Regions from separate parts of the Methylophilus sp. DMC16 genome, predicted to be linked through region 2. Evidence: predicted binding sites of a transcription regulator. Region 2 holds the regulator's gene; the other holds the start of a gene.
The links. The regulator FNR, encoded in region 2, switches genes on or off when oxygen is low (the NO sensors DNR and NnrR bind a similar motif). The targets are predictions, from matches to a motif close to TTTGATNTANATCAAA.
Positions count from the first base shown of each region.

Region 1: a site for FNR is predicted at 2,402-2,417, ahead of ACT53D_RS05085 (OmpW/AlkL family protein). Genes of this name have one in related genera too.

Region 1 is NZ_JBQUZC010000001.1:1,051,687-1,055,900, forward strand. Features, by position in the region: gene ACT53D_RS05070 (DUF3526 domain-containing protein) at 1-693, shown strand, start outside; gene ACT53D_RS05075 (M14 family metallopeptidase) at 690-1,745, opposite strand; gene ACT53D_RS05080 (hypothetical protein) at 1,988-2,299, shown strand; gene ACT53D_RS05085 (OmpW/AlkL family protein) at 2,480-3,181, shown strand; gene ACT53D_RS05090 (class I SAM-dependent methyltransferase) at 3,300-4,130, opposite strand.
Region 2 is NZ_JBQUZC010000001.1:562,621-566,834, forward strand. Features, by position in the region: gene ccoG (cytochrome c oxidase accessory protein CcoG) at 1-587, shown strand, start outside; gene ACT53D_RS02785 (FixH family protein) at 680-901, shown strand; gene ACT53D_RS02790 (radical SAM protein) at 981-1,835, opposite strand; gene fnr (fumarate/nitrate reduction transcriptional regulator Fnr) at 1,866-2,585, opposite strand; gene hemN (oxygen-independent coproporphyrinogen III oxidase) at 2,823-4,208, shown strand.

The DNA of each region.
Region 1 (4,214 bases), 490 kb from region 2:
CTTTCCTTGTCACCCCTGTTACAGATTTTGACAATTACAGCCTTATACACGTTTTTATGGTCTGTATTGTGTAGTGCAGTCAGCCTGCGCAAACGAGCGCTCAACGCCAACTTCAATGCCATGTTGCTGAGCAGCATTTGGGTCATGTTATGCGTGGTCTTACCGAATCTTTGCCAGCTATGGCTGCACGCCCGTTATCCCTTGCAAGACGGTAGCCAGCTTGCCATGCAGCATCGGCAATTGGTACATGGCGCCTGGGATTTGCCAAAAGAGGATACGCTGAAACCCTTCTATGCCTTGTATCCGCAATGGAAAGACACGCCGCCCGTCACAGGCCGCTTTCACTGGAAATGGTACTTTGCCTTTCAGCATATGGGCGACGTCCACTTGCAAGCACAAGTGGCTGCCCGGACACGAACCTTACAAATGAGGGCGGATGCCGCAACAAAAATCGGGCGGTGGTTACCCACGGTCTGGGCGCAAACACAACTGGAAGCGGTCGCATGCAGCGATATTAGCCATTTGCTAGTACACAGACAGCAGATAGAGAAGTTTCACACCCGCCTGCGTGAAGCCATCTACCCTTTTTTGTTTGAGGAGCGGGCACTACATCGCAAAGAGATTGAATCCATGCCAGTCTTTGACGCAAACGAGCCGTGCGCGCAAGGTGCGCATCCTGATGGCAACAGCTAAGGGGCCTTCACCACACCGATAGATATTGTGACTTCGCCCGCGCGTATCGGTGGCGTGGCATTTTGAATCAGGATGCGCCCGGCCACAGGCGCACGCAAAGTTTCAATCTTCTCGCCAAAATAATCCGTCACTTCACCTACGACCTGCCCTGCTGTCACCCAATCGCCAATGCTGGATTTGGCCGTAAACAAGCCGGTTTGCTGGCTGCGTAGCTCAACCATTTTGCTGTAATAATGAATTGGCGAGGCTACCTTTGTCCTGTGTTGCGTGCTGACATCTATCGTTTCAGGCGCATCTATCATGCCCAAGCCACTCATGGCCTGTGCACAAGCTTGCGTGATCATGGCCACAAAAGCGGCATCGCGCTGAGCAAACTGGCCGACTTCCAGCGTCAATGCAGGCTTGCCCCTGGTCTGTGCCGTATTCGGATATGAGATGGAATGATCAGGATCATTGGGCCTGCCGTCATAGAGCACAATGTCTGGCAATCCTAAAAGATCAGCAAAATGCTGTGTTCTGGCATCAAGCGCTGGCACGTGCAACACCGGGGAATACACATGTGGCCATAAATGCTGGTTGGCACTGCCAGAATGGATGTCAATCAGGTAATCCGTTTTGCTGATGACTTGCGCCGTTAAAAAATCGGCGATCTGCTCAGTCAGGGTGCCCTGTGCGCTACCAGGAAACACCCGGTTCAGGTTTTTCTCATCGACCGGACTCAGCGCAATGCGACGTGCATGAAAACCTTCAAGATTCGCCAGATGAATCAGAATCAGGGTCCCTTTCAAGTGTTCAGGCTGTATCTGCTTGCGCAACTGCTGCAAGGCCAGTATCGAAGGAAATTCATCGCCATGGATACCTGCTGTCAGGGTCAATACCGGTCCTGAAGTTTGCCCATGAATCACCGTCACCGGAATTGCCGTTGACGACACGGCCATCATCCACGAAGAGAGCGTGCCTGACGCAATCTGCTTGCCCGCCAAATCAAAGGCCTCCCTTGCATGCAAACTTCCCCAAGACAACAACAGCATGCAAAGCCAGCAGAAACGCATTTTTTCCTCCTCAATGATATGCAACATTGTTGCGGAATAAGGTGTATATGTAAAGCGTTAAACCAGCAGTGCGCTCGCCAACGGCGATGATTGAGCGAGCCATCGAATGGCTAAACGGATGAACTAAAGAAACTAATCGCTTACATGCCTTACTAAAAGATTGATGCACATGATTTAAACGCCTATGATCTGCTTTTTAATTCATGGCTTGTTGTTATACCGCTTTTTTAATGGAGTCCCTCATGCGTATACTGACCCTCACCGCTCTTTTGATCTTGACCTTCAGCGAACCAGTTTTTGCGCGCAATATCAGCGTCGAACAATCTGAAGCCGCCAGTGCCCGCGATGCCGTAGGCGACGCCATGAGCAAACTCAGCGATATCGAGCAAAAAATTCAACGCCAGCAAGCCGTGCTGACGCAAGCACAAGAAACGCTTAAACAATATCAGGCGGAAAAAGCCCAGATTGAAAAAGACCTCGATGCCAAAAAAGCCATCTTTGAACAAAAGTCCAAAGCACTGGATGAAGCATGGAAGCAACGCAACGACTACTGATCCAACGATCCAGCCACCCAAAAACCAGTCTGAGGACTGGTTTTTTATCACTCCATGCGTGCGCTTTGCTGTTTGCACGGCGTTTTAGGCAAATTCAATCCAGTTGACCTGCATCAATATACGGCCTGACTTGCCGACCTACAATGCATTCAAGTTCAATGCACTAATGGAGTGATCACAATGAAAAAAACCGCAATCAGTTTAATGTTGGCTGCTTTATTGCCAGCCCTCAATGTTCAGGCAGAACAAGGCGACTGGGTTATCCGCCTGCGCGCCACCAATATCAGCCCGAACGAAAGTAGCGATCTGGGCAAATATGTAAACAAAAATATTGCGGCAGGCGCGATGTCTAGCGGTGCAGAATTAAAAGCGGACAGCAATACTATTCCTGAGCTGGACATTAGCTACTACTGGACCAAAAACATTGCGACAGAACTGATTCTGGCGCTGGGCTCCAAGCACGATGTCAGCATCACCAAAGACTCAGGCACTACCGTCACCAATCAATTACTGGGTAGCATTGATGCTTTACCACCAACCTTAACCGCACAATGGCACTTTAACCCCGACCAAACCTTTGACCCCTATGTCGGCGCCGGGATTAACGCAACCTTTATGCTGGACCGCCGCCTCGACCTGCGTCAAGGCCCATTAGCAGGTCAAAAAATCAAAATTGACCGTGACAGCTTTGGTCCTGCCTTGCAGGCTGGTCTGGATGTTAACCTTAAGGATGGCTGGCTGCTGAACGCGGATGTGAAATACATCTGGATGAATACCACCGTAAAAATGCAAAACCCGCTCAATGGCAACGCCTGGACAAAAATTGATGACCTGGATATCGATCCATGGGTGATCAGCCTGGGTTTCGGCAAGCGCTTCTAGTTAGGCGCATAACGTCTCTTCCCTGGGGCAAAGCATTAGCTCCATTCACCTCTGATACTCTCCCAGTGTCAGAGGTTTTTTTATCTGCGCCTGACTGAGCGTAGCCTAAAAACAAATGCTAAAAGTGAAACCTTGGCGCAAGGCCAGATAAATGTAACTGCTCTAGCAATTGCAAGCCGCGCTCACGCGCGCTGCGTTTACGCTGGCCGGTATACTTGGCAATGATCAGTTCATTTTTCATAGAATGCTCCCAGCCTACCAGCTCGGTCACGGTCACCTGATAGCCATGCGCTTCCAGCGCAAGGCAGCGCAGCACATTGGTCACCTGGCTGCCAAACTCACGCGTATGGATAGGATGACGCCACAACTCACTTAAAAAGGTTTTTGATAAGGCCTCGGCTTTATGTTGCCGTAGCGCTTCAGCCACCTCCGCCTGACAACAAGGCACCAACACCATAAACTGTGCCTGCTTTTGCAAGCCAAATGCAATCGCATCATCGGTGGCGGTGTTGCAGGCATGCAAGGCCGTCACAATATCAACCTGTTCTGGCAGTTGCGCGGACTGCATGGCTTCTGCTACTGTCAAATGCTCAAACTGCATGCGGTTAAAGTCGCATGCTTGCGCCAGTTGGCGCGACTTTTCAATCAATTCACCGCGGCTCTCAATGCCAATCACCTGGCCTGCCTGATGCTGTTTCAGCAACAAGTCATACAAAATAAAGCCCAGGTAAGATTTGCCGGCGCCGTGATCAACCAAGACGGGCGAAGGTTGTTTTTCCATCACCGTCTGCATCAGCGGTTCGATAAAATTGACCAGATGATAGACCTGCTTGAGTTTGCGGCGGCTATCCTGATTGAGCTTACCGTCGCGGGTGAGGATATGTAAGGCCTGCAATAAGGGCAAGGATTGGCCAGGCCTGACCTCGGGGGGCAATAATGTTTGGACCATGTTGCGGACTACTTTAAAATGCTAATACGCCAGTTTAACAGCACAATTGTTTGACGGCACGTGAGTTTAATCGCATGAGATGAA
Region 2 (4,214 bases):
GTAAAGGCTTGCAGTACGAGTGTATTGGTTGCGGTGCCTGTATTGATGCGTGCGACGATGTAATGGACAAAATGGGCTATGCCAAGGGCTTGATCAAATACTCCACGCAGAACGGCATCACCAACCGTTGGAGCCGTCAGCAAATGCTGCAACGTTTGCTACGCCCACGCGTGATTATTTATACAACGATTTTGTTGGCGCTCACCATCGGTATGGTGGTCAGTCTCTACTTCAAGCCTGATTTCAGGCTGGATGTGTTACGTGATCGTGCAGTCATGTCTCGCTACACTGATGAAGGCATGATTGAGAACGTGTATAACCTCAAGCTTGAAAATGATACCGAAGCCGTGCATGACTACGCATTGAAGGTCACGGGGCTCGAAGGCTTGGTGGTGCATTTTGCTGACGAGAATAGCCAGGACTTCAAAGGCTTGCGGCCGTTTGAGACACGCAATGTGGTGATTGAGCTAGAGTTGCCTGATGGGGTCACCAGAGCTGGTTCGCATAAAATCTTTTTCGAAATGACGGATTTACAAACCAGCGAAGCGGTCAAAGAAAAGTCGGTCTTTATTGTGCCGAGCAACTAATGGAGCAAAGATTGTCACAACACCAAGCACAGCAGAAACCGGCCGCTAAAGCGGTTGACCAGAAAAAATGGTATCACAACCCTTATGTCTGGATGATTATAGGCGGCCCTTCTGCCGTGATTGTGGCTTCATTCATCACCTTGTATCTGGCGATTACGCATCCTGATCCAGCGATTGATGATTACTACCGCAAGGGCATAGAAATCAACAAGACGCTGGATGCACAAGCGCAAGACGGCCAGACAGATGCCATGGCGCCCGCCATCCAGGCGCGTAACCATGCGCAGACCGGCCTGAAGCCTGCTGAACAGTAAACTGTCTGCCTGTCTCTCAGCGCTGACGCGCGTCTAAGACCTGATTCAGGCGCGAGCATTGCGGGTAGGAGATCAGCGTTTAGGCAAATAGGCGCACGTTGAAACCCTGCGTGCGCAAAGCCTCAGCATACTGCTGTAACAGCCGGATGTCTGGTGCTTGAATGCTGGCCAGCGTGTCTTGCTGGCTAGGTCTGGCGATGCCATACAACAAAATGCCTTCAATGTTCTCTTTAAGTGGTAGCAACGCCTGCACATAGCCGGCCAATGCGGGGGTGGTGACCAGTTGGTCCGCGATACGTCGCTGCATCACAGCGGTTTGCACCCAAGTCCGGCAAGCCATGCTGCAAGCCTGCAGCCGTTGCAGATGCAGGCTAAGTGGCAAACGCGCATCATTCACTGCCAGCATTTCTGCATCGTTGCCTGCGTCCAGCTTAAACCAGACTTCTCCCCCCATCTGTTGCAGTACCTTTAAGGCTTGCTGTGTCGTGGCCAGATGCATTTGGCTGCCATTGGTAATGAGCCTGACCCGTGCCGGACGGTCTGTTTGCGCTCTGTGGCTCAACAACCGCTCAACCAGTGCCAAGGCTTCAGGAAATTGCGGCGAGGTGGTCGGTTCGCCGTCTCCGGCAAAGGCAATATCCTGCACATCTTCCGTCAATATACGCTTTGCTGCGTGTAAGTGCTGGCTTAGCCAGTGCAGGCAGGCGCTTAATTCTTGTTGCAGTTGGTCCAAGTCAATGGCAGGGGAGGGGCCGCGATGCAGCCCCGGCACCTGGCAATAAATGCAATGCCAGTTGCAGCATTGATTCGGGTGCAGGTTGATGCCGATGGAAAGGCCCTGCGCACGGCGGGACCAGACAGGATAAATATATTGCCAGGCTTGTTGCGCGGCCATACGCTGTAAGGCCTCAAATAGAGACGAAGGCAGTGGCATCCCTCAGCGCTTACAGACGTCAGCAACCGCCTAGCAGGTGCTGGCGTTGAAGATGGTTTTAAGCTTTTCGTGGTCTAGAATACGGATATTCTTTTGCTTGACCTCGATAATGCCTTCATCACTAAATTTGGAGAAAGTGCGGCTCACTGTTTCCAGTTTCATGCCCAGGTAGCTGCCGATCTCTTCACGCGTCATGCGTAAAATCAATTCACTTTTGGAGTAGCCACGTGCATGCAGGCGCTGCAGCAAATTGAGCAGAAACGCCGCCAGGCGTTCTTCGGCGCGCATATTGGCCAACAACATCATGACGCCGTTTTCGCGCACGATCTCGCGGCTCATGATTTTGTGCACATGGCGTTGCAAGACAGGAATCTCACGCGACAGGTCTTCGACATGATTGAAGGGCATGACACAGACCTCAGCGTCCTCGAGGGCAATGGCGTTACAGTTGTGCTTGTCACTGACAATGCCATCCAAGCCCATGATTTCACCGGCCATCTGAAAGCCGGTGACTTGTTCACGGCCATCTTCCGAAACGACGCAAGTCTTGAAAAACCCAGTGCGGATCGCATAAAGCGTGGTGAAAGCATCGCCACTGCTATACAAGTGACCGCCTTGCTTGATCTTTTTACGGGTGGCAACCATGCCATCCAGTTTAGTCATTTCATCTGTGCTCAAGCCTACCGGCAGGCACAGTTCACGCAAGTTACAATTGGAGCAGGCAACCTTGAAACTGGATTCTGCTTGCATGGAGGGCGTCCTTGACTGACGTTGAACATGCGGCAAATTATACGCCTCTTCGGTTGCGATTTCATTGAACATGGTGTGACCTCTTCCTTTTGTATTTAGGCGCATTATGCAGCAGGCGACGCAAGCTGCATTTGACGTGTGTCAAAAAGCCCTGCATTGGTTTATGGCACAGTAGCGCCAGATGAACCCGTAAAGTCCAGTTTCGGGATACTGATAGGAAAGAATTTGCCAGAAACCATGAACTCCCCGTTGCTGATTACTCAAGAGCATATTGAGCGCTATGACGTCTCCGGGCCTCGTTATACCTCTTATCCGACAGCAGACCGCTTTGTTGAGGCGTTTGACGCCGCTGCTTATCTCAAGGCGGCCGAGCAGCGCAATATCAGCAACTGGACGCAGCCGCTCTCGTTGTATGTGCATATCCCGTTTTGTGCCTCGCTGTGTTTTTATTGTGCATGCAACAAGATAGTCACCAAGCGCTATGAGCAAGGCGCGGTTTACCTCAACTACCTGCAACGCGAGCTTGATTTGCACTTGGACAAGTTTGCCAAAAAGCAAACCGTCAACCAGTTGCATCTGGGCGGGGGCACGCCGACGTTTCTCAATGATGCCGAGTTGACCCAACTCATGCAGATGTTCAAGCAGGCGTTTGCCTTTGCCAAAGACGGTGAATACTCGATTGAAATTGATCCACGTACCGTCAATCAGCAACGCTTGCAACACTTGCGCGAGCTGGGCTTTAACCGCCTGAGTTTTGGCGTGCAAGACTTTGATGCCGAGGTACAGCAGGCCGTGCACCGGGTGCAGTCTTATGCGCAGGTTGAAAGCCTAATGCAACATGCGCGAGATCTGGGGTTTGCGTCTATTAATACCGACTTGATTTACGGCTTGCCCAAACAAACCCCGGCGACCTTCCGCCAGACCATCGCCCAGATCATTCAATTGCGGCCAGACCGTATCGCGTTATATGGCTACGCGCACTTGCCGTCACGTTTCAAGCCGCAACGCCGGATTTTGCAAGCAGACTTGCCGCATGCCGTAGATAAAATCCAAATGCTGTCAGAGGCGATTCAGCAGCTGATGCTGGCAGGCTATGTCTTTATCGGCATGGATCATTTTGCCTTGCCGGACGACCCGCTGGCGATTGCCAAGCAACAGGGCAGGTTGCACCGCAACTTTCAGGGTTACAGCACCATGGCTGATCAGGATATCCTGGCTTTGGGTGTCTCCGCGATTGGCAAGATCGGTGCTACCTACAGCCAGAATGCCAAAACCCTCGAAGAGTATTACGACTTTCTTGACCAAGGCCAGTTACCGATTGTGCGTGGGCTGGCATTAAGCCGCGATGACCTGATCCGCCGTGCCGTGATCATGGCGGTCATGTGCCATGGTGAACTGAGTTACGAATCCATTGAGTTGTCTTACATGGTCAATTTCAAGCAATATTTTCAGGCAGAAATTGCGCAATTGGCCGAGAAAGAGAAACAAGGCCTGGTCGTACTCGAAGACGATGGCCTGAAAGTCACCGAAATGGGCTGGTATTTTGTGCGCGCCATTGCCATGGTGTTTGACCGTTATTTGCAGCACGATGCCAACCGTGCAAGGTTTTCCAAAATCCTTTAAACTGCT